3 regions of the Streptomyces sp. NPDC046805 genome follow, and region 3 is predicted to be linked to each of the others. Evidence: riboswitches for the same ligand, from Rfam matches in the RefSeq annotation. Region 3 holds a riboswitch; each other region holds the start of a gene.
The links. A riboswitch is a leader RNA that binds a small molecule or an ion and turns the genes downstream of it on or off. The one in region 3 is predicted to bind cobalamin.
Positions count from the first base shown of each region.

Region 1 (9,566 bases), on a different contig from region 3:
CGGAGACGGAAGCGGAGGCGTGGACGCACGTCGTGAGCGTCGTCGGGGACCCGGCCCCTGGACCGGTGTCGAGCCGCGGACGAGCCTCACACGGCTCGCGTCCGGCGCTCACGTCAGCGCGCACACCGGGACGCACATCGGCTCTCGCGTCAGCGCTCACATCAGCGGGGTCAGGAAGCGGCGCAGCCGCTCCTCGTACTCCTTCGGGTCGACGTTCCACATCGCCCCGTGCGGGGCGTTCGGCACGGTGTGGAGGGCGACCCGGTCGGGACGGGCTGCGGCGAGGCGCTGGGAGAGTTCCCAGGGGGCCACGGTGTCGTCCGGGCCGTGGATGATCAGGGTGGGCACCGTAAGCCGTGCCGGGTCGGCGGTCTCGGCCAGTTGGTCGGCGTGCAGGCCGGCGCGGCCCTGCGCGGCCCGCACCGCGAGGGGCAGCACGGCTCCCGGCATGTGCCGGGCCGCCGCGAGAGCGCGGAGCGTGGCCTCCCAGCCGAGCACCGGCGAGTCCAGGATCAGCCCGGCGACGCGGTCGCGCACCGGCGAGTCCGCGGCGGCGCGCAGGGCCATGGTGGCGCCGGTGGACCAGCCGTGGAGGACGACGCGGCGGGCGCCGTAGCGGACGGCGTAGCGGATCGCCGCGTCCAGGTCGCGCCACTCGGTCTCGCCGAGGTGGCTCAGCCCGTCGGGCGGGCGGGGCGCGCCGAGGTCGCCGCGGTAGGAGAGGGCGAGCACCGGCAGGCGCCTGCGGTGCAGGAACTCCATGACGTTCATGGCGAGCTCGCGGGTGGTGCCCAGGCCGTGCACCATGATCACCCAGGTGTCCCGGTAGCCGGGGACGAACCAGGCCGGCAGCGGGCCGAGTTCGCCGGGCACGTCGATGTCGGCGTGGTCGAGGCCGAGGGCGGAGCTCGGGTCGCCGATGTGCACGTTCGGGGTGAGCCAGACCTTGTCGCCGGGCTGGAGGGTGCCGTGCGTGACGCGTTCCAGGCGGCGTACGACGGTGTCGGCGGTGTGCGGGGCGGACTCCAGGATGTCCCCGACCACGGCGTGCGAGCCGTCGCCGGCGAGGCCGTAGACGCCGGGGTACAGGGAGGCCAGATCGCGGGTGAGGGTGATGCGGTCATCGGCCGTGCCGTGCACGGTGAGCCGGGGTTCGGTGGCCAGCGGCCGGCCCGGGGACGCCTTGAGCGCGGCGCTGCTGGCCCTCCGCCCGGCCGCCACGGCCACCGCGACGACCGCCAGGGCCGCGGTGACGACGGCAGCCGCCGCTTTGACAGTGCGCACCCGTCCAGTGTCCCGGCGCTCTGGCGCCCCGGCCAGTGGGAGCGGGACGACGGCGCACCGGCAGCGAGCGTCACCCCCGCTGGCCGTACCCCCGCAGTCGCTCGCCCGCCTGGGCCACCTGCTCCGGTGACAGGAGGCTCGGGGTCCGGCCCGGTATGGACGAGGCCGTCAGCCACAGCCGGCACATCCACTCCAGCTGGGCCGTGCGGTCGTAGGCCTGGTCGAGGCCGGCGCCGTAGGTGATCGTGCCGTGGTTCTGGAGGAGGCAGCCGAAGCGGTCGGTGAGGGCGCGGAGCATGTTCTCGGCCAGCTCCTCGGTGCCGTAGGTCGCATACGGGGCGACCCGGACGGGCCCGCCGAGCGCGCTGGTCATGTAGTGGATCGACGGCAGCTCGGAGACGAGCGTCGAGACGGCCGTCGCGTGCACGGCGTGGGTGTGGACGACCGCACCGGCGTCGGTGCTGCGGTAGATCGCGAGGTGCATGGGCAGTTCGCTGGTCGGGACGAGGGTGCCGAGGACCTGGCGGCCGGTGAGATCGACGCCGGTGAGGTCGTCCGGCGCCAGCCGGTCGTACGGCACCCCCGACGGCGTGACCAGCACCGTGTCCCCGACGCGCACCGACACATTGCCGGAGGTGCCGACGACCAGCCCGTCGGACACCGTCCGCCGTGCCGTCGCGACCAGCGCCTCCCAGGCGTGCACCTCCTCGTCGGACGCGTGCCTCCGCCCCGTCTCCGGCGCACCGTGCGCAGCGCCCGCACCCTCCGCGACAGCCCGCACGTCGCGCTCGTCCCGCTGATCCCGCCGCTGTTCCGTCATGCCGCGATCCTGCCAGCCGGCGCCTCGACCGGCCGTGACGGCGACGCACTTCAGGCCGGAACCCACACCTCCGGAAGACCGCATACGGCTCGCGCACCGCGGGTCCGGGTGACCAGAATCTCTTCAACGGCTCGATGAGGTGGCTGAAAACGTTCGCTCGCGGCCGCCGGCCAAGGCATGCCTGGGCCGACGTGTCGAAGTGGAGCGAGGCCCCTCTCTTTGTGACACCACGATGCCTGTCTCAGTTCACCTTCCGTTCACTCAGGTTCCTTACGGTCAACCAGCCAATGACCTCGAACGATTGCCTGGGTAAATGGAAAACTTCTCGCTGATCCTCGCGATTGTGGTGGTAACCGCACTCGCGTTCGATTTCACGAACGGTTTTCACGACACCGCCAATGCGATGGCCACGACCATCTCGACCGGTGCGCTCAAGCCCAAGGTCGCGGTGGCCATGTCCGCCGCTCTGAACCTGCTGGGCGCCTTCCTCTCCTTGGAGGTCGCCAACACGATCTCCAAAGGTCTCGTCGACGAGACCGGCATCCGTCCCGAGGTCATCTTCGCCGCCTTGGTCGGCGCGATCCTCTGGAACCTCCTGACCTGGCTCGTCGGCCTCCCCTCCAGCTCCTCGCACGCCCTCATGGGCGGCCTGATCGGCGCCGCCATCGCCTCCGCGGGCACCGGCGCCGTCCACGGTGACGTGCTCGTCACCAAGGTCCTGCTCCCGGCCGTGGCGGCCCCGATCGTCGCGGGCCTCGCTGCGATGCTCGCCACCCGGTTCTCCTACGGCATCGGCAAGAAGGCCGACGGCGAGGCGACCCGCAAGGGTTACCGCGCCGGCCAGATCGCCTCCGCCGGTCTGGTGTCCCTCGCGCACGGCACGAACGACGCGCAGAAGACGATGGGCATCATCACCCTGGCTCTGATCGCCGGCGGCGCCATCGCCCCGGGCTCGAACCCTCCCACCTGGGTCATCCTGTCCGCGGGTCTCGCCATCGCGCTCGGCACCTACATCGGCGGCTGGCGCATCATCCGCACCATGGGCAAGGGCCTGACCGAGCTCCAGCCGCAGCAGGGCTTCGCCGCCCAGACCAGCGCGGCCACGGCCATCCTGGCCTCCTCCCACCTCGGCTTCTCCCTCTCCACCACCCACGTCGTCTCCGGCTCGGTGATGGGTGCGGGTCTCGGCCGCAAGGGCGGCACCGTCCGCTGGTCGACTGCGACCCGCATGGTCGTCGCCTGGGTGCTGACGCTTCCGGCCGCCGCCCTGGTCGGCGCGCTCGCGGAGAGCGTGACGAGCCTGGGCGACTGGGGCACCGCGCTCGTCGCCGTCTTCCTGGTCGCCGCCAGCGCCGCGATCTGGAAGGTCTCCCGCCGCGAGGTGGTCGACCACAGCAACGTCAACGAGACCGAGGAGTCGCCCGGTGTGGTGACCGCGGCCGTGGCCGCCGTGACGCCGCCTCCGGCGGGCACGACGACCGAGGACCGGACGACCGAGGACCGGACGGCCGCGATCCCGTCGCAGCCCACGGCCTCGACCTCGGACCGGGCCCCGGCGCACGCCAGTGCCACCACCTCCGCCAAGGAAACGGCCACCTCCCCGGCCGCCACCGTCTGAGCCCCGCCCAACCGGTATCTAAGGAAGCAACACGATGAACATCGACTGGGCAGCCATCGGCTCCGTCTTCGGCGTCAGCCTCGCGGTCACCGTCGGCCTCGTGGCCCTCTTCACGCTCGGCGTGTCGGGCCTGTCCCGGCGCGAGCGGGCGGCCGCGCAGGGCGACTCCGCTGCCCTGGCGGTGACCGGTGCGTACGTGTGCTTCGCGGCGTGCGCGGCCGCGGTGGCGTACGGGATCTACCTGATCATGGCCAAGGCCTGACCGAAGGGTCACCGGCGCCGCCTCGTCCCACCACCTCGTCGAGGTCCGCAAGGCTCCTCCTCGATGCACCCGATGCATCAGGGAGGGGCCTTACGCGTGTCTGTGGGGCTCAGCACACTCTCCCTCGCAGGTCAACGGGCAGTTGACGGCCCTTCCGAGCGCGTGGTGGACTGCCCAAGCCATATACGGCGGCAGGAGAGGAAGCCGGTGCGAATCCGGCGCGGTCCCGCCACTGTCACCGGGAGACAACTCCCGGGAGCCAGGAACTCTCGCCGCCGGTCTCGTCGAACCAGGGCGTGGACACCCTGAGTGAGGACATACCGCCATGCTCGGCTGCCGATCGTTCCGAACCAGGCCTACTGCATCTGACACCACGACCGGCTGACCGCATGCGTGCCGATCGCGTCTTCGCGTACGGCGCCGCCGCCGGCCTCCTCGGTGACCTCCTCCTGGGCGATCCGCGCCATGGGCATCCCGTCGCCGCCTTCGGGCGGGCCGCCGGGGCCGTGGAGCGGAAGCTGTGGCGGGATCACCGGGGATGGGGCGCGCTGCACACCGCCGTGTGTGCCGGCGGCGCCGTCGCCCTCGGTGCCGTGGCCGACCGGGCCGTACGTACGTCTCCCGCCGCATCCCTCGCCCTCACCGGCGCCGCCACCTGGGCCGTCGTCGGGAGCACGTCGCTCGCCCGGGAGGCCCGAGGCATCGGGCGCGCCCTGGAGGCCGGCGACGTGACCGGGGCCCGGGCGCGGCTGCCGCGGCTGTGCGGGCGGGACCCGCAGGCCCTCGACGCCCACGGGATCGCCCGGGCCGTCGTGGAGTCCGTCGCCGAGAACACGTCCGACGCCGTCGTGGGCGCCCTGGTGTGGGGGGCCGTGGGCGGCGTGCCCGGGCTGCTCGGGTTCCGCGCCGTGAACACCCTCGACGCCATGGTCGGGCACAGGTCCCCCCGCTATCTGCGGTACGGCTGGGCCTCGGCGCGGCTCGACGACGCCGCCGGCTGGCCGGGGGCGCGGCTCACCGCCGTACTCGCCGCGGCCGCAGGCCCCGACCCGCGCGGCGCCCTGCGCGCCTGGCGCACCGACGCCCGCCGCCACCCGAGCCCCAACGCCGGTCCGGTCGAGGCCTCCTTCGCGGGCGCCCTGGGGGTACGGCTCGGTGGAACCCTGTCCTACGCGGGCCGCGTCGAGCACCGCCCGGTGCTCAACAGCACCGGCCGCACCGTCACCGCCCCGGACATCGAACGGGCCGTACGGCTCTCGCGGCGCGTGGGCTGGCTCGCGCTCGGCGCCGCCGTCGCCGTGCGCGCGGCCGTCACCGCCGCGGCACGAGCGAAGGGGCGTGCCTCATGAGCGGTGGACTCCTCGTCGCCGGCACCACCTCCGACGCCGGCAAGAGCGTCGTCACCGCCGGGATCTGCCGGTGGCTGGTGCGGCAGGGCGTCAAGGTCGCGCCGTTCAAGGCGCAGAACATGTCCCTCAACTCGTTCGTGACGCGCGAGGGCGCGGAGATCGGCCGGGCGCAGGCCATGCAGGCCCAGGCCTGCCGCGTCGAGCCGACGGCGCTGATGAACCCCGTGCTGCTCAAGCCCGGCGGCGACCGGAGCAGCCAGGTCGTGCTGCTCGGCAAGCCGGTCGGCGAGCTGAGCGCGCGCGGCTATCACGGCGGGCGGCAGCAGCAGCTGCTCGGCACCGTGCTGGACAGCCTCGCCGAACTGCGCGGCACCTACGACGCGGTGATCTGCGAGGGGGCCGGATCCCCCGCCGAGATCAATCTGCGGCGCACCGACATCGTCAACATGGGGATCGCGCGCGGCGCCCGGCTGCCCGTGCTCGTCGTCGGCGACATCGACCGGGGCGGCGTCTTCGCCTCCTTCTTCGGCACCGTCGCCCTGCTCGCGCCCGAGGACCAGGAACTGGTCGCCGGGTTCCTGGTCAACAAGTTCCGCGGGGACGTCTCGCTGCTCGAACCCGGCCTCGACATGCTGCACGCGCTCACCGGCCGGCGGACGTACGGCGTGCTGCCCTTCCAGCACGGGCTCGGCATCGACGAGGAGGACGGACTGCGCGTGTCCCTGCGGGGAGCGGTCCGCGAGTCCACCGTCGCCCCGCCCGTCGGTGAGGACGTGCTGCGGGTCGCCGTCTGCGCGATCCCGCTCATGTCCAACTTCACCGACGTGGACGCCCTGGCCGCCGAGCCGGGCGTCGTGGTGCGGTTCGTGGACCGGCCCGAGGAACTGGCCGACGCCGATCTCGTCGTGATCCCGGGCACCCGGGGGACGGTCAAGGCGCTCGCCTGGCTGCGCGAGCGCGGGCTGGCGGACGCGATCGTGCGCCGGGCCTCGGAAGGACGCCCCGTCCTCGGCGTCTGCGGCGGCTTCCAGATCCTCGGCGAGCAGATCGAGGACGAGGTCGAGAGCCGGGCGGGCCTGGTCGACGGGCTCGGCGTGCTGCCCGTCCGCGTGCGCTTCGCCCGCGAGAAGACGCTCACCCGGCCGGTCGGCGAGGCCCTCGGCGAACCCGTCGAGGGATACGAGATCCACCACGGCGTCGCCCAAGTCAGCGCCGGTGAGCCCTTCCTGGACGGCTGCCGGGTCGGCCACACCTGGGGCACGCACTGGCACGGCTCGCTGGAGTCGGACGGCTTCCGGCGGGCCTTCCTGCGCGAGGTGGCGGCCGCCGCGGGCCGCCGCTTCGTCCCGGCCCCCGACACCTCGTTCGCCGCGCTGCGCGAGGAGCAGCTCGACCGGCTCGGCGACCTGATCGAACAGCACGCGGACACGGACGCGCTGTGGCGGCTCATCGAGTCGGGCGCGCCGCAAGGACTGCCTTTCATTCCCCCGGGAGCACCCGCATGAGCACAGTGTTGTTGTTGTCGACCGCCGACACCGATCTGCTGGCGGCCCGTGCCTCCGGCGCCTCCTATCTCATCGGCAACCCGACCCGGGTCGACGTCACCGAGGAGCTTCCCGGGCTGATCGAGGCCGCGGACCTCGCCGTCGTACGGCTGCTCGGCGGCAAGCGGGCCTGGGAGGACGGGCTGGCCGCGCTGAAGGCGTCCGGCATCCCGACCGTGCTGCTCGGCGGGGAGGCCGTGCCCGACGCCGAGTTGATGGCCGAGTCGTCCGTCCCCGCCGGTGTCGTGGCCGAGGCGCTGCGCTACCTGGTCGAGGGCGGACCGGCGAACCTCACCGAGCTGGCCCGGTTCCTCTCCGACACCGTGCTGCTGACCGGCGAGGGCTTCGAGGAGCCGCGGAAGATGCCCGGGTACGGCGTCCACGGCGAGCGTGCCGTCGTGGCGGGCCGCCCGACCGTCGGCGTGCTCTTCTACCGGGCCCACGAAATGAGCGGCAACACCGCCTTCGTCGACACCCTGTGCGACGCGATCGAGGCGCACGGCGCCAACGCCCTTCCGGTGTACTGCGGTTCGCTGCGCGGCGCGGATCCCGGGCTCTACGAGCTGCTGGGGAGGGCCGACGCCCTGGTCGCCACGGTGCTGGCCGCGGGCGGCACACATGCCTCGCAGGCCTCGGCGGGCGGTGACGAGGAGGCCTGGGACATCGGAGCCGTGGCGGATCTCGACGTCCCTGTTCTGCAAGGGCTGTGCCTCACGTCCTCGCGTGCCGCCTGGGACGCGTCCGACGCGGCCCTCTCCCCCATGGACGCGGCGATGCAGGTCGCGATCCCGGAGTTCGACGGGCGTCTGATCACGGTGCCGTTCTCCTTCAAGGAGCAGGGCCCGGACGACGTGCCGGTGTACGTCGCCGACCCCGAGCGGGCCGGACGCGTCGCCGGAATCGCCGTACGGCACGCCCGGCTGGGGCACAAGGCGAACGCCGCCAAGAAGCTCGCGCTCGTCTTCACCGCGTACCCGACCAAGCACTCCCGCGTCGGCAACGCGGTCGGCCTGGACACGCCCGCGTCGGCGGTCCGCATCCTGGACGCGCTCAAGGAGGCCGGCTACGGCGTCACCGAATACCCGGACAACGGCGACGAGTTGATCCACCGGCTCATCGAGGCCGGCGGACACGACGTCGAATGGCTCACCGAGGAGCAGCTCGCCGCCGCGCCGGCGCGCGTGCCGCTGGCCGACTACCGGGCCTGGTTCGACAAGCTCGACCCTGAACTCCGGGACGCCATGCTGGAGGCGTGGGGTGAACCGCCGGGCAGCCTGTACGTGGACGGCGACGACATCGTGCTGGCGTCGCTCCGGTTCGGGAACGTCGTGGTCATGATCCAGCCGCCGCGCGGCTTCGGCGAGAACCCGATCGCGATCTACCACGACCCCGACATGCCGCCATCGCACCACTACATGGCCGCCTACCGGTGGCTGGAAGCCGCAGCATCGGAGGGGGGCTTCGGCGCGGACGCGATCGTCCACATGGGCAAGCACGGCACGATGGAGTGGCTGCCGGGCAAGGGGCTCGGACTGTCGCGCGAGTGCGCCCCGGACGCGGTGCTCGGCGAGCTGCCGCTGATCTATCCGTTCATCGTCAACGACCCCGGCGAGGGCACCCAGGCCAAGCGGCGCGGGCACGCCACCGTGGTCGACCACCTGGTGCCGCCGATGGCGCGGGCGGACACGTACGGGGATCTGGCGAAGCTGGAGCAACTGCTGGACGAGTACGCGCTGGTGAGCGACCTCGACCCGACGAAGGCACCGGCCGTGCGCGCCCAGATCTGGACGCTGGTCAAGGCCGCCGAGCTGCACCACGACCTGCACGTGGACGAGCAGCCGGAGGACGACGAGTTCGACGAGTTCGTCATGCACATCGACGGCTATCTGTGCGAGATCAAGGACGTGCAGATCCGCGACGGGCTGCACATCCTGGGCGGCGGACCGGTGGGCGAGCCACGCGTGAACCTCGTCCTCGCCGTACTGCGCGCCTCCCAGGTGTGGGGCGGCCAGGCGAACGCGCTGCCGGGCCTGCGGACTTCGCTGGCCGCTCATTTCGGCCTGGTGGAGAAGGAGTTGCTGGCCGAGCCGGGCGCGCCGGTGAAGGTGCCGGCGGAGCTGACGGACCTGGTGGAGGGTCCGGCGCGGACGGGCGCCGACGCGATCGACCTGCTGGAGCAACTGTGCCGGAGGCTCGCGGAGGGGATGGAGTCCCGGGACTGGGACGTCACGGCGGCCCCGGCTCTCGTCCGTGAGGCGGTGGACACCGAACTTCCTGACGCCGTCACGGTGTTGGAGTTCGCGTGCGAGGAGGTCGTGCCCCGGCTGGCGCGGACCACGGACGAGATCGGTCACATCCTGCGGGCGCTGGACGGCGGTTACGTCCCGGCCGGCCCGTCGGGCTCACCGACGCGCGGTCTCGTCAACGTCCTGCCGACCGGCCGCAACTTCTACTCCGTCGACCCCAAGGCCATTCCCTCCCGGCTGAGTTGGGAGGTCGGCCAGTCGCTCGCCGACTCGCTCGTGCAGCGGTACCTGGCCGACACGGGCGCGTACCCGAAGTCCGTCGGCCTGACGGTGTGGGGCACGTCCGCGATGCGCACCCAGGGCGACGACATCGCCGAGATCCTCGCGCTGCTGGGCTGCCGCCCGGTGTGGGACGACGCCTCGCGCCGGGTGACCGGCTTCGA
Region 1 is NZ_JBEYYC010000002.1:14,835-24,400, forward strand. It holds gene ABZ910_RS02845 (alpha/beta fold hydrolase) at 157-1,284, opposite strand; gene ABZ910_RS02850 (class II aldolase/adducin family protein) at 1,355-2,104, opposite strand; gene ABZ910_RS02855 (inorganic phosphate transporter) at 2,418-3,722, shown strand; gene ABZ910_RS02860 (hypothetical protein) at 3,757-3,984, shown strand; cobalamin riboswitch at 4,134-4,276, shown strand; gene ABZ910_RS02865 (cobalamin biosynthesis protein) at 4,374-5,333, shown strand; gene ABZ910_RS02870 (cobyric acid synthase) at 5,330-6,838, shown strand; gene cobN (cobaltochelatase subunit CobN) at 6,835-9,566, shown strand, end outside.
Region 1: it holds a riboswitch for cobalamin, as region 3 does, so the genes downstream of both, ABZ910_RS02865 (cobalamin biosynthesis protein) here and ABZ910_RS26785 (prenyltransferase/squalene oxidase repeat-containing protein) in region 3, are expected to answer to the same signal.

Region 2 (9,566 bases), on a different contig from region 3:
AGGCGGGTGACGTCTCCGCCCTCCTCGTCGACCGCGACCAGGATGTCGTCGCGCTCGGCGCGCAACTGTGCGGTCAGGGCGGCCAGTTGCTCCGGCGAGGAGATGTTGCGGGCGAACAGGCCCACGGACGCCAGGCCTTCGCCGAGCCGGCGCAGCAGCCAGTCGGGCGCCGTGGTGCCGGCGAAGCCGGGCTGGAGGACGGTGAGCGCGTCTCGTGTCAGGGTGTCGGTACCGCTGGCGAATGTCGTCATCGGGTGTGCTGTCCCTTCACGGCGCCGACGGTGCGGCATCAAGCCACCGGGAGCTTGGCCCAGACCAATCCGCCTGTCAAGGGCGCGGGTGGACTAGACCAGCCGGAGGGGCGAAGGTATACAGAGAGATCACGGAGCGTGCGGGCGCACCCCCGTCGCACGAAGCCGTGCCACGATGTGAGCCGTGACCGACGGGACGTCGGTCGCTGTCGGCATCCGGAGCCGGGAAGGCAGAGCATGAGCACCGACGTCAGCAGTGCGGAGAACGAGGGTGGAGCAGCCGTCCGTACCGCGCGCGTGCCCAAGTACTACCGCTTGAAGAAGCACCTGCTCGACATGACGGAGACCCAGGCGCCCGGCACGCCGGTCCCGCCCGAGCGCACCCTCGCCGCCGAGTTCGACACCTCCCGCACCACCGTCCGTCAGGCCCTGCAGGAGCTGGTCGTGGAGGGCCGCCTGGAGCGCATCCAGGGCAAGGGCACCTTCGTCGCCAAGCCGAAGGTCTCCCAGGCGCTGCAACTCACCTCCTACACCGAGGACATGCGCGCCCAGGGCCTGGAGCCGACCTCGCAGCTGCTCGACATCGGCTACGTCACCGCCGACGACCGGCTCGCCGAGCTCCTCGACATCACGGCCGGCGGCCGCGTGCTGCGCATCGAGCGGCTGCGCATGGCCAATGGAGAGCCGATGGCCATCGAGACCACGCACCTGTCCGCGAAGCGCTTCCCGGCGCTGCGCCGCAGCCTCGTCAAGTACACGTCCCTCTACACCGCCCTCGCCGAGGTGTACGGCGTCCATCTCGCGGAGGCCGAGGAGACCATCGAGACCTCGCTGGCCACCCCGCGCGAGGCGGCGCTGCTCGGTACCGACGTGGGCCTGCCGATGCTGATGCTCTCCCGGCACTCGCTGGACCGGGACGGCCAGCCGGTGGAGTGGGTGCGGTCGGTCTACCGCGGCGACCGCTACAAGTTCGTCGCGCGACTCAAGCGCCCACAGGAGTAAGGCAGTTGAGGTAAACCGGGGTAGACCTGGTGCGTAGCGCCATTGTCGGCCCAGGTCACTGTTCGGGACCGATATGCGGACGAGGTCTTCCGCTTCGTTGACACGTCACCTACATTGCGTGCGCATTACGCAGCTGATCAGCGAGGGGACGGAGCCGTGGCATGTCAGATTCGCCTGCAGTGAAACCACCGGTGGTGACACCGGTCCGGGTGGTAATCGCCCTATGTCTCATCGCCCCGTTCGTGGCGATGCTCTGGGTCGGCTCCTACGCCAAGACGGACCCCACGTTCATCGGGATCCCGTTCTTCTACTGGTACCAGATGCTGTGGGTGATCATTTCCACCGCACTGACGATGACGGCCTATCAGCTCTGGCAGCGTGAGCAGCGTACTCGGCGCGTCGCTGCCGCCCAGGACGGGGGTGCGTCGGAATGAAAAACGGCGTGAACGGCGTCGCGCTCGGCGTCTTCGTCTTCTTCTTCCTGGCCGTCACGGTCATGGGCTTCCTGGCCGCGCGCTGGCGCAAGGCCGAGAACGAGCAGAGCCTCGACGAATGGGGCCTGGGCGGACGGTCGTTCGGCACCTGGATCACCTGGTTCCTGCTCGGCGGCGACCTGTACACGGCCTACACGTTCGTGGCGGTCCCGGCGGCCATCTACGCGGCGGGCGCGGCGGGCTTCTTCGCGGTGCCGTACACGATCCTCGTCTACCCGCTGATCTTCACGTTCCTGCCGCGCCTGTGGTCGGTCTCGCACAAGCACGGCTACGTGACGACCTCGGACTTCGTGCGCGGCCGCTTCGGCTCCAAGGGCCTGTCGCTCGCGGTGGCCCTCACCGGCATCCTGGCCACCATGCCGTACATCGCGCTCCAACTCGTCGGCATCCAGGCGGTGCTGGACGTGATGGGCATCGGCGGCGACACGAGCTCCAACTGGTTCATGAAGGACCTGCCGCTGCTGCTCGCCTTCGGTGTGCTGGCCGCGTACACCTACTCGTCCGGCCTGCGGGCCCCCGCGCTGATCGCGTTCGTCAAGGACGCGCTGATCTACATCGTCATCGCGGTGGCGATCATCTACATCCCGATCAAGCTGGGCGGTTTCGAGCACATCTTCGCCAAGGCCGGCGACGCGTTCGCGCAGACCAACCCGGCGACCGGAAAGCCGCGTGGCGCGCTCTTCCCGCCGGAGGCGGGCCAGTGGTCGTACGCCACCCTGGCGCTCGGCTCCGCGCTCGCGCTCTTCATGTACCCGCACTCGATCACCGCGACCCTGTCGTCCAAGAGCCGTGACGTGATCCGCCGCAACACCACGATCCTGCCGCTGTACTCCCTGATGCTCGGCCTGCTCGCGGTGCTGGGCTTCATGGCGATCGCGGCCGGGGTGAAGGTCACCAACGGGCAGCTGGCGATCCCGCAGCTGTTCGAGAACATGTTCCCGTCCTGGTTCGCGGGTGTGGCCTTCGCGGCGATCGGCATCGGCGCGCTGGTGCCCGCGGCCATCATGTCGATCGCGGCGGCGAACCTGTTCACCCGCAACATCTACAAGGACTTCATCAAGCCGGACGCGACGCCGCAGCAGGAGACCCGGGTCTCCAAGATCGTGTCGCTGCTGGTGAAGGTGGGCGCGCTGGTCTTCGTCCTGACCATGGACAAGACCGTGGCCATCAACTTCCAGCTGCTCGGCGGTATCTGGATCCTGCAGACCTTCCCGGCGCTGGTCGGCGGCCTGTTCACCCGCTGGTGCCACCGCTGGGCGCTGCTCGCCGGCTGGGCGGTCGGCATGGTCTACGGCACGCTCACCGCGTACGGTGTCGTCTCCCCGACGAACCCGGCGCAGAAGCACTTCGGTGGCCCGGCGGCGGCCATCCCCGGCATCGGTGACATGGGCTACATCGGCATGACGGCGTTCGTGCTCAACGTGGTCGTCACGGTGGTCCTCACTCTCGCCCTGAAGGCCGTCAAGGCCCCTGAGGGCGTCGACGAGACCCGGCCGGAGGACTACACGGCGGACGCGGGCGACCCGGGCGTCCAGGTGGAGCTGCCGCCGGCGACGGCGGGCTCGGCGCACTGAGCCGAACACGACGGCACTGAGCCGTACGCGAGCGACGGGCCGCCGGAGAAAAACCGGCGGCCCGTTGCCGTACCCGTCCGGCACACTCGGCTCCATGGACATCGTGATCAGGCAGGCGGCACCCGGCGATTACGACGCGCTCGGCGAGATCACCGCGCAGGCCTACCTCCGGGACGGGCTGCTCACGTTCGGGGAGGCGGACTGGTACCTCGGGGAGCTGCGGGACGTCGCGAAGCGGGCGGCCGCCGCCGAGGTGCTCGTGGCGGCCGACGGCGACCGGATCCTCGGCGGAGTCACCTTCGTGCCGTCCGGCGGTCCCATGGCCGACGTCGCCCGGCCCGAGGAGGCCGAGATACGGATGCTCGCCGTCGCGCACGCGGCGCGCGGACGGGGAGCCGGGGAGGCGCTCGTACGGGCCTGTGTCGAGCGGGCGCGGGCCACGCGCGGCTGCGTGGGCATCGTCCTGTCGACGCAGCAGGCCATGCACACCGCCCACCGCATCTACGAACGGCTGGGCTTCGTCCGCAGCCCCGGGCGCGACTGGAACCCGATCCCGGACGTCGGCGACTTCACGCTGCTCACCTACGAGTTGACCTTCTGACACGCTCCGGAGTCACCACGACACAACATATGGGGGTGTCTCTCACACCCGGCACAAGATGTATGCTCATGCTCGCTGTCGTCGCAGGGGAATCCGGTGCGAATCCGGAACTGTCCCGCAACGGTGTACTTGTGCATGTCCGTCCCCCTCCCGGTGACGGCGCACGAGCGTCAGTCCGAGGACCTGCCGACAGTGCGCCCGGCCGTCCGGCCCGGGTGTTCTGACGTCCGGGCCTCGCGGAGTGGGCCGGTGGACGCGACGCGCCGTGCGCTCGTGTGCTGCCCCTGCCCTCCGCAAGGCCCTGTGCCGAGCGAGGGAGAGCCCCACGTGACCATCGCGCCAGCCGACCCGGCTTCAGCGACCGGCGTTTCCGCCACGGACCTGGAGACCGACGGTCCCGGTGCCGCGCTGCTGCGGACCCTGACCGAGCTGACCGCCGACCTTCCCGACGCCGACCCCGGCCGGGTCGCCGCCGCCGCGTTGCGCGGCCGGTCCGCGCGCGCGGACGAGCGGGAGTTGCGTGAGCTGGCCACGGAGGCGGCCGCGGGCCTCATCTCCGAGGACCCCGCCTACTCCCGGCTGGCCGCCCGCCTGCTGGCCGTCGGCATCCGCGCCGAGGCCGCGTCGCAGGGCGTCACGTCCTTCACGGAGTCCGTCACCCTGGGGCACCGGGAAGGGCTCATCGCCGACCGCACCGCCGAGTTCGCGCAGCTGCACGCCGAGCGGCTCGACGCGCTGGCCGACCCGGCCGCCGACGACCGCTTCGGCTACTTCGGCCTGCGCACGCTGTACAGCCGCTACCTCCTGCGCCACCCGATCACCCGCAAGGTCGTCGAGACTCCCCAGCACTTCATGCTGCGCGTCGCCGCCGGTCTCGCCGAGGACGACAGCACCCGCTCCGTCGACGAAGTCGCCGCGCTCTACGGGCTCATGAGCCGCCTCGACTACCTGCCCTCCTCCCCCACGCTCTTCAACTCCGGCACGCGGCACCCCCAGATGTCGTCGTGCTACCTCCTCGACTCCCCGCTGGACGAGCTGGACTCCATCTACGACCGCTACCACCAGGTGGCCCGCCTCTCGAAGCACGCGGGCGGCATCGGTCTGTCGTACTCCCGTATCCGCAGCCGCGGTTCGCTGATCCGCGGCACCAACGGGCACTCCAACGGCATCGTCCCGTTCCTGAAGACCCTCGACGCCTCGGTCGCCGCCGTGAACCAGGGCGGCCGGCGCAAGGGCGCCGCGGCCGTCTACCTGGAGACCTGGCACTCCGACATCGAGGAGTTCCTGGAGCTGCGCGACAACACCGGTGAGGACGCCCGGCGTACGCACAACCTCAACCTGGCGCACTGGATCCCGGACGAGTTCATGCGCCGGGTCAACGCCGACGCCGAGTGGTCGCTGTTCTCCCCGGCGGACGTGCCCGAGCTGGTCGACCTGTGGGGCGAGGAGTTCGACGCCGCGTACCGCAAGGCGGAGGCCGCCGGGCTCGCCAAGAAGACCATGCCGGCCCGCGACCTGTACGGCCGCATGATGCGCACCCTCGCGCAGACCGGCAACGGCTGGATGACGTTCAAGGACGCCGCCAACCGCACCGCCAACCAGACGGCCGAGCCGGGCCACGTCGTCCACTCCTCCAACCTCTGCACGGAGATCCTGGAGGTCACGGACGACGGGGAGACGGCGGTCTGCAACCTGGGTTCCGTGAACCTGGGCGCCTTCGTCGACACGGCGACCGGCGACATCGACTGGCAGCGCCTGGACGAGACGGTCCGCACGGCCGTCACCTTCCTCGACCGCGTCGTCGACATCAACTTCTACCCGACCGAGCAGGCGGGCCGCTCCAACGCCCAGTGGCGGCCGGTGGGTCTCGGCGCCATGGGCCTGCAGGACGTCTTCTTCAAGCTGCGCCTGCCCTTCGACTCGCCCGAGGCGCGCGCCCTGTCCACGCGGATCGCCGAGCGCATCATGCTCGCCGCGTACGAGGCCTCCGCCGACCTCGCCGAGCGCAACGGCGCGCTCCCGGCCTGGGAGAAGACCCGTACGGCCAAGGGTGTCCTGCATCCCGACCACTTCGGCGTCGAGCCGACCTGGCCGGAGCGCTGGGCGGCGCTTCGCGAGCGGATCGCCACGACCGGCATGCGCAACTCGCTGCTTCTGGCCATCGCGCCGACCGCCACCATCGCCTCGATCGCGGGCGTGTACGAGTGCATCGAGCCACAGGTCTCCAACCTCTTCAAGCGCGAGACCCTCTCGGGCGAGTTCCTGCAGGTCAACTCCTACCTGGTCGAGGACCTCAAGCAGCTCGGCGTCTGGGACGCCCGCACCCGCGAGGCGCTGCGCGAGTCGAGCGGCTCGGTGCAGGACTTCGCGTGGATCCCGGCGGACGTACGGGCGCTGTACCGCACGGCGTGGGAGATCCCGCAGCGCGGCCTGATCGACATGGCCGCGGCGCGCACCCCGTACCTGGACCAGGCCCAGTCGCTCAACCTCTTCATGGAGACGCCGACCATCGGCAAGCTCTCCTCGATGTACGCGTACGCCTGGAAGCAGGGCCTGAAGACGACGTACTACCTGCGCTCGCGCCCCGCGACCCGCATCGCCCGCGCGGCCGGCAAGGCGCAGCCCACCATCCCCGTCCAGCAGGTGGCCGAGGCCGACGCCGTCGCCTGCTCCCTTGAGAACCCCGAGTCCTGCGAGGCCTGCCAGTAATGAGTACCCGTAACACCAACCTCCTCGACCCGGGCTTCGAGCTGACGCTGCGCCCCATGCGCTACCCCGACTTCTACGAGCGTTACCGGGACGCCATCAAGAACACCTGGACCGTGGAGGAGGTCGACCTCCACTCGGACGTGGCCGACCTCGCGAAGCTGTCCCCGGAGGAGCAGCACCTGATCGGCCGCCTGGTGGCCTTCTTCGCGACGGGCGACTCGATCGTCGCGAACAACCTGGTGCTGACGCTGTACAAGCACATCAACTCCCCCGAGGCGCGGCTGTACTTGAGCCGCCAGCTGTTCGAGGAGGCCGTGCACGTCCAGTTCTATCTGACGCTGCTGGACACCTACCTCCCCGATCCGGAGGACCGCGCGGCCGCCTTCGACGCGGTGGAGAACATCCCCTCCATCCGCGAGAAGGCCGCGTTCTGCTTCAAGTGGATCAACGAGGTCGAGAAGCTGGACCGGTTGGAGACCAAGGCCGACCGCCGCCGCTTCCTGCTGAACCTGATCTGCTTCGCCGCGTGCATCGAGGGCCTGTTCTTCTACGGCGCCTTCGCGTACGTCTACTGGTTCCGCAGCCGGGGTCTGCTGCACGGCCTCGCCACGGGCACCAACTGGGTGTTCCGGGACGAGACGATGCACATGTCCTTCGCGTTCGAGGTCGTGGACACCGTCCGCAAGGAGGAGCCGGAGCTCTTCGACGACGAACTCCAGCAGCAGGTCACCGACATGCTGCGGGAGGCCGTCGAGGCCGAGCTGCAGTTCGCGCGCGACCTGTGCGGTGACGGCCTCCCGGGCATGAACACCGCCTCGATGCGGCAGTACCTGGAGTGCGTCGCCGACCAGCGCCTGACGCGCCTCGGCTTCGCTCCGGTGTACGGCTCGGAGAACCCGTTCTCCTTCATGGAGCTGCAGGGCGTTCAGGAGCTGACGAACTTCTTCGAGCGCCGCGCCTCGGCGTACCAGGTGGCGGTGGAGGGCACCGTCGACCTGGACGAGGACTTCTGATCCCTTCCGCTCCCCCGTGCCTCCTGGGACTCCCGCAGCTGTCGGTCGATGCGCCGCTCGCGCACGATGCCGAGCACTGACGGGAGGACCAGGAGGACGAAGATCGCGAGGACGGAGAGCATTCCGATGAGGCCTTCGATCTGGTTTCCGTTCATGGACACTACTGTCGCGCCGAATGCTCCTTACCGTCAGTGGCAGGACTGCCGCACCCCCTCGAATTCCTGCCAGTCGCGCGGCACACTGGAGGCATGCTGAAGAACGTGGCCGCCGTCCTCCTCGACGGCGTGCATCCCTTCGAGCTCGGTGTCGTCTGCGAGGTGTTCGGCAGCGACCGCAGTGACGACGGGCTGCCGGTGTACGACTTCGCCGTGGTCTCGGCGGAGGGGACGACGCTGAGCACGCATGTGGGCGGGCTGCGCGTCTCCACGCCGTACGGTCTCGAACGGCTGGAGGAGGCCGACCTGATCGCGGTGCCGGCCGGTGCCGACTACGTCACGCGCGAGTATCCGCCTGCGCTGCTCGACGCCCTGGTGCGCGCCGTGGACCGCGGTGCGCGCGTGCTCAGCGTCTGCTCCGGTGTCTTCGTGCTCGGTGCGGCCGGGCTGCTCGACGGGCGGCGGTGCAGCGTGCACTGGCGGCACGCCCGGGAGTTGGCGCTGCGCAATCCGCGGGCGGTCATCGAGCCGGACGTGCTGTACGTCGACGAGGACCCGGTGATCACCTCCGCCGGCACCGCGGCCGGCATCGACGCGTGTCTGCACATCGTGCGCAAGGAGCAGGGGCCCGACGTCGCCAACAAGATCGCCCGCCGGATGGTGGTGCCCCCGCACCGGGACGGCGGCCAGGCGCAGTACATCGAGCGGCCGCTGCCGAAGGACCCGTGCGACACCGTCGCCGAAGTGCTGGCGTGGATGGAGCGGCATCTCGACCAAGAGGTCACCGTCGAGCAGCTCGCCGACCGCGCCCACATGGCGCCGCGCACCTTCGCCCGCCGCTTCCAGCAGGAGACCGGCACCACCCCCTACCGCTGGCTCCTGCGTCAACGTGTTCTGGCGGCCCAGGAGTTGCTGGAGGGCACGGACGAGACGATGGACGCGATCGCCGCGCGCACCGGGTTCGGCACGGCGGCCGCGCTGCGCCACCAGTTCGGCCGGGTGCTGGGGACCACCCCGCAGTCGTACCGGCGCGCGTTCCGCGGCCCGGAGGCCGCCTGAGCGCGCGCCGGCAGCGGCGGTCTCACCATGCGACGGGCGTCAGCAGCAGCCGGTGCGGCCGCAGCGTGATTCCCACGCGGGTCGCGTCGTCGGACGACCCGACCTGCTCGAAGCGGTACTTCGCCGACAGTGCCGCCACGAGCAGGGTCAGCAGGGCCATCGAGAAGTGGTCACTGGGGCACTTGCGGTTGCCCACGCCGAAGGGGCTCATCGCGTACTTCGGCACGCCCTTGGCCCGCTCGGGCAGCCAGCGGTCGGGGTCGAAGTCGAGATGGTCCCCAAAGGACCGGCGGTCGCGCTGGATGGCGTACGGGCTGTAGATGATGTCCGCCCCGGCCGGAATGCGATAGGCACCGAGCGCGGTGTCCGTCACCGTGCGCCGCGTCAATATCCATACGGCCGGGCGCAAACGCATGGCCTCGATGATGACATTGTTCGTATGCGTGAGGCTGCGAACATCCTCGAATGCCACAGGACGGTCACCACCGGTCACCGTTTCCACCTCGGCGCGCACCTTCTCCGCATGTTCCGGATGTTCGGCGAGCACCTGGAGCAGCCACATGATCGCGGCCGCGACTGTTTCGCTTCCGGGCGTGAGTATCGCGACGACCTGATCGTGGATCTCCTGTTCCCCGATGGGGTCTCCATTGTCGTCCTTCGCCTCCAGCAAAGCCGTCAGCAAATCGTCCGGCTTTTGACCGGATGCTC
Region 2 is NZ_JBEYYC010000013.1:172,029-181,594, forward strand. It holds gene ABZ910_RS16620 (glycoside hydrolase family 3 protein) at 1-251, opposite strand, end outside; gene ABZ910_RS16625 (GntR family transcriptional regulator) at 489-1,253, shown strand; gene ABZ910_RS16630 (DUF3311 domain-containing protein) at 1,415-1,687, shown strand; gene mctP (monocarboxylate uptake permease MctP) at 1,684-3,321, shown strand; gene ABZ910_RS16640 (GNAT family N-acetyltransferase) at 3,416-3,922, shown strand; cobalamin riboswitch at 3,955-4,128, shown strand; gene ABZ910_RS16645 (ribonucleoside-diphosphate reductase subunit alpha) at 4,250-6,631, shown strand; gene ABZ910_RS16650 (ribonucleotide-diphosphate reductase subunit beta) at 6,631-7,644, shown strand; gene ABZ910_RS16655 (hypothetical protein) at 7,557-7,799, opposite strand; gene ABZ910_RS16660 (helix-turn-helix domain-containing protein) at 7,893-8,858, shown strand; gene ABZ910_RS16665 (cytochrome P450) at 8,881-9,566, opposite strand, start outside.
Region 2: it holds a riboswitch for cobalamin, as region 3 does, so the genes downstream of both, ABZ910_RS16645 (ribonucleoside-diphosphate reductase subunit alpha) here and ABZ910_RS26785 (prenyltransferase/squalene oxidase repeat-containing protein) in region 3, are expected to answer to the same signal.

Region 3 (9,566 bases):
TCGTGGCGGCGGCCACGGCGGCAGCGGCGAGGGCCTTCTTGGGGGAAGCGATCGGAGCGGCCATACGGCGGATGAACGAAACAGACACAAAGAACCTCTTCTGTGGGGAACAAGGGGTCGCCGCCGTAAGCGGAGCCATGCGCGCCCGCTGCGTGGCGGGGCATACGGAGGCGCCGCGGCCCGTGCGGGCTCGTCGGCGCCTGGCGACTCGTCCAGAGAAGCAGCTCGGAAGGGTGTCCGCAATGCCCCCTTTTACTAGTTGCGGCCGAACCGGGGGTGGCGGCGATCCGTGTGACCTGGATCGCAAAGTGCAGGTCAGTTGCGGTGCAAATAGGTGCAATTCGGGTGAAAAGTTCTACGATCCCGCCTCGTAGGTGACGTGCGTCATGTGGGCCGCTTCACCTGCCGCCCGACGGTTCGCGCACGTGCGATGACAGTGATGACAGGGGGCTCAGCCGACCGGCGCGTCGAAGGTGGCCGCCGCCTCGAAGGCGGCCCGGCGTGTGGCCCGGCGCAGTGCGCGCAGCAGCGTCGGACCGAGCGCCAGGGTCAGCGCGACGGTGCAGACGGCCCGGCCGAGATCCCAGCCGAGGGAGGTGGCCGTGCAGTACGCGACGAAACGGGCCAGGTTGGCGGGGACCGCGGCGTGCGGGTCGAAGGCGATGTTCGAGGCCAGGGCGCCCATGAAGGGCCAGCCCGCGAGGTTCATGACCGTGCCGTAGGCGAAGGCGGCGAGGAGGCCGTAGGCCGCGAGCAGCACGAGCTCGCCGCGGCCGCGCAGGCGGTCGGGTCCCGGCAGCAGCCCCGCGCCCATGGTGAACCAGCCCATCGCGAGCATCTGGAACGGCATCCACGGACCCACACCCCCGGTGAGCAGCGCGGACGCGAACATGGTGAGGGAGCCGAGGACGAAGCCGAAGCCGGGGCCGAGGACGCGTCCGCTGAGTACCAAGAGGAAGAACATGGGCTCGATCCCTGCGGTGCCCGCGCCGATCGGCCGCAGAGCCGCCCCGGTCGCGGCCAGCACGCCCAGCATGGCGACGGCCTTCGGACCGAGCCCCGACTCGGAGATCGTCGCGGCCACGACGGCGACGAGCAGCGCGAGCAGGCCCGCGAACAGCCAGGGAGCGTCCTGCGCGTGGGCGTTCAGCTGCGAGGCGGGCGGCGCGAGGAAGGGCCAGCCGAAGGCGACGACACCGACCGCGCTGACCAGCACCAGGGCGGCGGTGGAGCGGGGGCCGAGGCGGATGGGGCGGGGCTGGGAGCGAGGGGGCGTACCCACGGCCGCAGTCGCGGCCGTGCTCGTATTCGTACTCGTACGTGTGGTCGTGTTCGTACCCGTGCTCACGCGAGGGCCTCCCGTACCTGGGTGACCGTCAGCCACTCCTGCGGGGCGAGGATCTTGGTGACCTGTGGGGCGAAGGAAGGGGACGAGACCACGATGTCCGCGGTCGGCCCGTCGGCGATCACCTCGCCGTCGGCCAGCAGGACCACCCGGTGGGCGAGCTCGGCGGCCAGTTCCACGTCGTGCGTGGCCAGCATGATCGCGTGCCCCTCGGCGGCGAGCCCGCGCAGCACGGCGACCAGTCGGGCCTTCGCCGCGTAGTCCAGGCCGCGGGTCGGCTCGTCCAGCAGGAGCAGCGGGGGACGGGCGGTCAGGACGACGGCCAGGGCGAGCGCCAGCCTCTGGCCCTCGGAGAGGTCGCGGGGATGCGTGTCGTCGGTGATCCCCGGGAGCAGCTCGGAGACCAGCGCGCGGCAGGTACCGGATGCGGCCTGCGCGTCCCGGTCGGCGGCCGCGCACTCGGCGGCGACCGTGTCGGCGTACAGCAGATCGCGGGGCTCCTGCGGCACGAGGCCGACCCGGCGCACGAGGTCGCGGGGCCGGACGCGGTGCGGGGCGGCTCTGCCGACCCGGACGCAGCCGGCGGTCGGCTCGACCAGCCCGACGAGCGAGCCCAGCAGCGTCGACTTGCCCGCGCCGTTACGGCCCATGAGCGCGACGGTCTCGCCGGGGGCGACGGTGAGGTCGACCTGCCGGAGGGCGTCGACGCGGGCACGGCGGACGGCGAGGGAGCGGACCTCCGCGACGAAGGGCGACGGTGTGGTGACGTCGGGGGCGGTGCGCTTGCGGAGGCGCCAACGGGTGGCCGGGGTGGGCGACTTGGGGCTGCCGGGGGCGGGAGCGGCGCTCTCCGCTGCCGCCGGCGCCGGCCGCGTCGCCTCCCGCCCGTCGAGGCGTTCCCGGAGCTCCCCCGCCCGGCGGCGCGCGTCGCGCACGGTCAGCGGGAGCGGGGACCAGCCCGCCAGTCGGCCCAGGTCCACCACCGGCGGGTACACCGGGGAGACGGCCATCAGCTCGGCCGGGGAGCCGAGGACCGGGGCGGCCCCGGGAGAGGGCAGGAGGGCGACCTGGTCGGCGTACTGGATCACCCGCTCCAGGCGGTGCTCGGCCATGAGGACCGTCGTGCCGAGGTCGTGGACCAGGCGCTGGAGGACGGCCAGGACCTCCTCCGCGGCCGCCGGGTCGAGCGCCGAGGTCGGCTCGTCCAGGACGAGCACCCTGGGGTGCGGGGTGAGGACCGAGCCGATCGCGACGCGCTGGCGCTGGCCGCCGGAGAGGGTGGCGATGGGGCGGTCGCGCAGGTCGGCGAGGCCCAGCAGGTCCAGGGTCTCCTCGACGCGGCGCCGCATCACCGCCGGGGCGAGCCCCAACGACTCCATCCCGTAGGCGAGTTCGTCCTCCACCGTGTCCGTCACGAAGTGGGCGAGCGGATCCTGGCCCACCGTGCCGACCACGTCGGCGAGTTCGCGCGGTTTGTGGGTGCGGGTGTCCCGGCCCGCGACCGTGACCCGGCCGCGCAGGGTGCCGCCCGTGAAGTGCGGGACGAGCCCGCTGACCGCGCCGAGGACCGTGGACTTGCCCACGCCCGAGGGGCCGACGAGCAGCACGAGTTCGCCCTCCGGGACCGTGAAGTCCACGCCCCGGACGGTGGGTTCGGCCGCCCCGTCGTACGTGACGCTGACGTCCTCGAAGCGGATCACGACGGCTCCTTGGGGGCTTCGGGGGTCTTGGGTGCTTTGGGGGCGACGAAGGCGGGGACCAGGGCGAGGAGTTCGGCCGCCGCCGGCCACAGGGGCAGGCCGGGCGCGGTGAGCGGGACGACTCCGGGGTGCAGCGCGGCAGGATCGCGGGCGCCCGCGAGCGCGAGCAGCGCGGCGACCGCGACGCCGGAGGCGGCGACCAGCCACGCGCGCGCGTTCCAGGAGTCGGGCCGGTAGCGGGTGCGCGGCGAACGGCGGCCGCCGAGGCGCAGCCCCGCGAGGGCGGCGGCGACCGAGACGAGCAGGACCGGAAGTCCGTACGTGCCGCCGTCGGCGGTGAGCAGTCCGTACGTTCCCACGCAGACGCCGAGCAGGCCGCCGAGCGTGAGGGCGGCGGTCGTACGGCGCACGGAGGCGGAGACCTCGACGCTGCGGCCGTAACCGCGCGCGTCCATCGAGGCGGCGAGGGCGACGGAGCGTTCCAGGGCGCCCTCCAGGACCGGGAGTCCGACCTGGAGCAGGCCCCGGATGCCGTGGTCGGGGCGGCCTCGCAGGCGGCGCGCGGCGCGCAGGCGCTGGACGTCGGCGATGAGGTTCGGGGCGAAGGTGAGGGCGACGACCACGGCCACGCCCGTCTCGTGCAGGGCGCCCGGCAGGGACTTGAGCAGGCGGGCCGGGTTGGCGAGAGCGTTGGCGGCGCCGACGCAGATGAGCAGGGTCGCCAGCTTCAGGCCGTCGTACAGCGCGAAGACGAGCGCCTCGGCGGTGACCCGGCCGCCGAGCCGGATGCCCTGCGCCCAGTGGGGGAGCGGGACTTCGGGGAGCGTGGCGATCACATGGGTGCCGGGGACGGGGGAGCCGAGGACCACCGCGAAGACGAGCCGGATGACGAGGACGGCGAGGGCGAGCTTGGCGAACGCGGCGTAGGAGCGGGCCCAGGGGGCGGCGGTGCGGTGCGTGGCGACCACATAGCCCGCCGCGGCGATCAGCAGGGCGAGGAGGAGGGGGTTGGTGGTGCGGGTGGCCGCGGTCCCGAGACCGAGGGACCACAACCACCAGGCACCGGGATGCACAGGGCCGTACGGCTTACGCATCCCCGCGCCGCCGCGCCTGCCACACCGCTGCCGCGCCCAGGAGCACGACCGCGCCCGCTCCCGCGATCAGCCCCACCGACGGACCGTGGCCGTCGTCGTGGCCGCGACCCTCGGCCGCCGGCTTCTTCGCGGAGTCCGCCGCCGCGCCGCCCGCCGGCTTCCCGTCCGTCGACACCTGCTCGCCGCAGCCCTGTTGCGGATAGCCGCTGATCGCGCACAGCAGGGCGTTCGCGTCGTAGCGCAGGGGCTTGGCCACGGCCGCCAGGGCCTCGGCCGTCGTCGCGTCGGAGGAGACCGACGCGCACGCCGTCCGCCCCTGCGGGGGCGTCTCGCCCGACGGCGCGTCCGCCGCCGTACCGAAGTCGATGACCAGCGCCACCCGCTTCCTGCCGTCCCGGGCAGGGGTCTTCGCGCAGATCGCGTCGAAGTCCGCACGGCCGCGCGGGCGCGTCGCGTCGGCCGAGTCCTCGCTCACCGCGAAGCGGAAGCCCTGGACCTCGCCGTCGGAGGGGCGGGCGGTCGCCGGGCCCTCGGTGGCGTAGGTCCAGTGGTCGCCCGTGCGCTCCCAGAAGGACCAGTAGCGGTAGCCCGCGGCCTGCGCCTGGCCGGCGGTCCCCCACAGGAGGAACCCGGCCAGGAGCAGCGTCGCGGCACGGCGGCCGGAGGTCACGGCTGCTGCTTCTTCTTGCGTCCGCTGAACAGGAAGCCGATGCCGATGCCCGCGACGAGGCCGACGCCGACGATCCACCAGACCTTGGTGCTCGTGCTCTGCTCGGCCCGCGTGCCGGACTCGGCGACGGCCTTGGCCTGCTGCGGCGCCGGGCCTGTGGCGTCGAGCGCCTTCACCAGGTTCGTGCCGCCGAAGGCACGCGGGTCGGTGCCGGTGGCGTGGGCCGCGAAGATCAGCTGGGCGTAGGCGGCGGGGCCGCTCTGCTTCGCCCAGGGGGCGGCGTTCTTCTCCAGCCAGGCCAGGGGCTTCGCGGCACGGCCGGCACCGCCCTGCGCGGCGAGCGCGACGACCGCGTCCGCGGTGTTGCCGTAGTCGGGCTGGTCGGTGGAGCCGGGGAGCACCGAGTCGAGGTGGCCGCTCTTGGCGACCGCCTTGGCGAGGTACGCCGCTCCGTTGACCGCCGCCCGCTCCGGGGTGGCCTTGCCGGAGCCGGTGCAGGAGGCGTCCGCCTTCTTGCCGGCGTCGGCCTTCGCCGCGTCGACGACCATGCCCCGGCCCAGCGCACCCACCACGCCCGCTGCGGTCGCGTCCGCGTTGGCGGCCAACTTGCCCTTCTTGTCCGGCTGGTAGGCGAAGGCGCCCGCGCCGTCACCGGAGCACGGCAGGGACAGCTTCAAGAGGGCGTCGTACGGCGACTTGCCGCCCTTGACGACCGACGCGGGCTGCTGACCGGCGGCCGCGAGCGCGCCGATGACGACGGAGGTGGAGTTCGCGTCGCTGGGTCCGCCCGGCGTGTAGCCCCAGCCGCCGTCCGCGTTCTGCACGGACTTCAGCCAGGTCACGGCCTTGCCGACCGCGGCGTCCTGCCCGCCGAGCGCCTTCAGGGTCTGCACGGCGGCGGCCGTGCTGTTGGTGTCCACCATGACCTTGGCGTCGCAGGCCTTGGCCGGTTCGGCGCGGAAGGGGGCGAAGGCGCCGTCCGCGCACTGCTGCCCGGTCAGCCAGTCGACGGCCTTGGTGGCCGGAGTGACGTGCACGGTGTGCTGGGCGAGCAGCGCGAGCGACTGGCGCCAGACGCCGTCGTACTTCGGGTCGGCGCTGCCGTACAGCCCGGACGGGAGCGCGGCCGGCGCGGACGGGGAGGGGTCGGCGGCTATCGCGGGCGTGGCGGCGGCGATCACGCCGACTGCGGCCAGGGCAGCCGCGCTGCGGAGGACGGTCATGGTCGGCGGATGCCTCTCCCTAGGGGGAGCCGGGCAGCACGGGACGACGGCCCCGGCGGCTCGGCTCCGTATACCTCGACGGTGCCGTGCGCGGGCGGGTGCCGACGCACGTGAGCCGGTCAACGTCCCGGGCGGGGCAGTCCGGCTCACCGGCCCTCGCGGAACGGCTCACGGTTGCGGGTCAGCGCCGGAATTGCACCGGCTTCCCCCCGTACGGGTGTGATGACGACGCGCACACTCTACCGGCCCGTAGGCGGAATGCTCAGGGGTGGTGGTGAGGCCGTGGAGATAGGAAAAATCTTCCTCTTTGGGGTATTGCCAACGGCTCGGGAGTTCTATCCTGAAAGTGGCCTACGGAACGAGTGAGGGAGTTCGACCGGAGTAGCCGACTTTGGTGGACGCAAAAGCATCCACTGAGGCCGACGTCCTCGGTCGGGCTGAGAGGCCAGAAGGCAGCAGTCAGGCCGGAAGGCGACCCCCAATACCTGATCCGGACAATACCGGCGAAGGGAACCCGTTTCGTAGGTTTTTGTGTGCCCTAATCCCGCGGACCCGTCGGGTCGATGAGCCGGCACACCGTCTCGATGTCCGTCCTGACCTGCTCGATCGAGGCGCGGCCCGAGACCCAGGTGATCAGTGCCGAGTGCCAGGTGTGCTCGATGACGCGGACCGCGGAGAGCTGGTCCGGGGCCGGGTCCTCCACGCCCATCGCGTCCAGGATGATCGCCCTCGTCTGCCGGGACACCCGGTCGACCTCGGGGGAGACGCTGCGGTCCGCGAAGTTCAGGGCGCGGACCATGGCGCCGGCCAGCTGCGGTTCGCGCTGCAGGGCGCGGAAGGCGCGCATCAGGGTCTGCGCCACCCGCTGCCCGGCGGTGTCACCTGTGGGGGGCTTCCTGTTCAGCGTGGCGTGGAGGTGCTCCAACTGGTCCTGCATCGTGGCGACCAGCAGGTGCACCTTGGAGGGGAAGTAGCGGTAGAGCGTGCCGAGGGCCACCCGCGAGGCCTCGGCGACCTCCCGCATCTGCACCGCGTCGTAGCCGCCCCGGCCGGCCAACTCGGCGCTGGCCTGCAGGATCCGGCGGCGGCGGGCCTCCTGCCGCTCGGTGAGCGGCGGCGGGGCAGGACGGGCGGTACTGGCTTTCACCTTGCTTCCACCTTGGCTTCCGCGGGCGTGGCCCCGCTTCCGTGACGGTCGGTGAGGGGGTGTGACCGCACAGCATGGCAGAGGCCCCCGCCGTGGCGTGAATCACCTGGCCCCTCGCTCACAACACTGCTACCTGCCGGTAGATTCAGAGCCTCTTGAACGCTCAAGTCTGAAACTTGTTCTAGATTAACGCCGCCGCGTAATCTCGCGGAATGTCGCGGAGAAGGGGGCCCGGAGTGACCGCTGAGGCCAGGGATGCGGGTGCCTGCGAGGACCCCGCAGCCGATGGCGGGCGACCGCTCGATATCGCGCTCCTCACCTACAAGGGCAACCCGTTCTGCGGCGGCCAGGGCGTCTACGTACGGCACCTCTCCCGCGAACTGGCCCGTCTCGGCCACCGCGTCGAGGTCATCGGCTCCCAGCCGTACCCCGTGCTCGACGGGATCGACGGAATCGACGACTACGCGGGCCGGTTGAGCCTCACCGAGCTGCCCAGCCTCGACCTCTACCGCCAGCCCGACCCCTTCCGCACTCCGAAGCGCGACGAGTACCGCGACTGGATCGACGCCCTCGAGGTCGCCACGATGTGGACCGGCGGTTTCCCCGAGCCGCTGACGTTCTCCCTCCGTGCCCGCCGCCATCTGCGCGGCCGACGCGGCGCGTTCGACGTCGTGCACGACAACCAGACGCTCAGCTACGGCCTGTTGGGCGACGTCGGCGCCCCGCTGGTCACCACGATCCACCACCCCATCACCGTCGACCGGCAGTTGGAGCTGGATGCGGCCGACGGCTGGAAGCGCCGTATGTCCGTGCGCCGCTGGTACGCCTTCACCCGCATGCAGAAGCGCGTCGCCCGCCGCCTGCCGTCCGTCGTCACCGTCTCCGGCACCTCCCGCCAGGAGATCGTCGACCACCTCGGCGTCCGGGACGACCGCATCCACGTCGTCCACATCGGCGCCGACACCGACCTGTTCTCGCCCGACGCGTCGGTGGCGCAGGTGCCGGGCCGGATCGTGACCACCTCCAGCGCCGACGTGCCGCTCAAGGGCCTGGTCTTCCTCGTCGAGGCGCTGGCCAAGGTCCGCACCGAGCACCCCGACGCCCACCTCGTCGTGGTCGGCAAGCGCGCCGAGGACGGTCCCGTCGCCCAGGCCATCGAGCGCTACGGCCTCGAAGGCGCCGTCGAGTTCGTCAAGGGCATCTCGGACGCCGAACTGGTCGACCTGGTCCGCTCGGCCGAGGTCGCCTGCGTGCCGTCGCTGTACGAGGGCTTCTCGCTGCCGGCCGCCGAGGCCATGGCCACGGGCACCCCGCTGCTCGCCACGACCGGCGGGGCGATCCCCGAGGTCGCCGGGCGCGACGGGGAGACCTGCCTGGCGGTGCCGCCGGGCGACGCGGGTGCGCTGGCCGCCGGGCTCGTCCGACTGCTCGGGGACCCGGGCCTGCGGATCCGCCTCGGCCGTGCGGGCCGGGAGCGGGTGCTGACCCACTTCACCTGGGCACGGGCCGCGGAAGGCACGGTGACCCGGTACCGCGAGGCCATCGAAAGAGCCGGGGGACTCCGCATGCAGCCGCACGCAGTCGGCCGCGGTGCGGCCGCAACAGGTGTCTACTCCGAAAGCAGGGCCACGTGCTGACCGTCGACTTCACCCGGTTCCCGCTCGCCCCGGGCGACCGGGTCCTGGACCTCGGCTGCGGGGCCGGCCGGCACGCCTTCGAGTGCTACCGGCGCGGCGCCCAGGTCGTGGCCCTCGACCAGAACGCGGACGAGATCCGCGAGGTCGCCAAGTGGTTCGCGGCGATGAAGGAGGCGGGCGAGGCCCCGGCTGGCGCCACCGCGACCGCCATGGAGGGCGACGCCCTCGCGCTGCCCTTCCCTGACGAGTCCTTCGACGTCGTCATCATCTCCGAGGTGATGGAGCACATCCCCGACGACAAGGGCGTCCTCGCCGAGATGGTCCGGGTGCTCAAGCCGGGCGGCCGTATCGCCATCACGGTGCCGCGCTACGGCCCGGAGAAGGTCTGCTGGGCGCTGTCCGACGCCTACCACGAGGTCGAGGGCGGCCACATCCGCATCTACAAGGCGGACGAGCTGCTGGCGAAGATCCGCCAGGCGGGCCTGAAGCCGTACGGCACCCACCACGCGCACGGGCTGCACTCGCCGTACTGGTGGCTGAAGTGCGCCTTCGGCGTCGACAACGACAAGGCGCTGCCCGTGCGGGCGTACCACAAGCTGCTGGTCTGGGACATCATGAAGAAGCCGCTGGCCACCCGGGTCGCCGAACAGGCGCTGAACCCGCTGATCGGCAAGAGCTTCGTGGCGTATGCGACCAAGCCCCACCTGCCCCGGGTGGACGCCCAGTGACGACGCCCCGGACAGAACACCT
Region 3 is NZ_JBEYYC010000028.1:2,202-11,767, reverse strand. It holds gene ABZ910_RS26810 (transglycosylase SLT domain-containing protein) at 1-88, opposite strand, end outside; gene ABZ910_RS26805 (ECF transporter S component) at 452-1,282, opposite strand; gene ABZ910_RS26800 (ATP-binding cassette domain-containing protein) at 1,345-3,045, opposite strand; gene ABZ910_RS26795 (CbiQ family ECF transporter T component) at 3,042-4,139, opposite strand; gene ABZ910_RS26790 (SCO2322 family protein) at 4,132-4,809, opposite strand; gene ABZ910_RS26785 (prenyltransferase/squalene oxidase repeat-containing protein) at 4,806-6,032, opposite strand; cobalamin riboswitch at 6,145-6,298, opposite strand; TPP riboswitch at 6,387-6,561, shown strand; gene ABZ910_RS26780 (TetR family transcriptional regulator) at 6,571-7,179, opposite strand; gene ABZ910_RS26775 (glycosyltransferase family 4 protein) at 7,416-8,816, shown strand; gene ABZ910_RS26770 (class I SAM-dependent methyltransferase) at 8,810-9,544, shown strand; gene ABZ910_RS26765 (prenyltransferase/squalene oxidase repeat-containing protein) at 9,541-9,566, shown strand, end outside.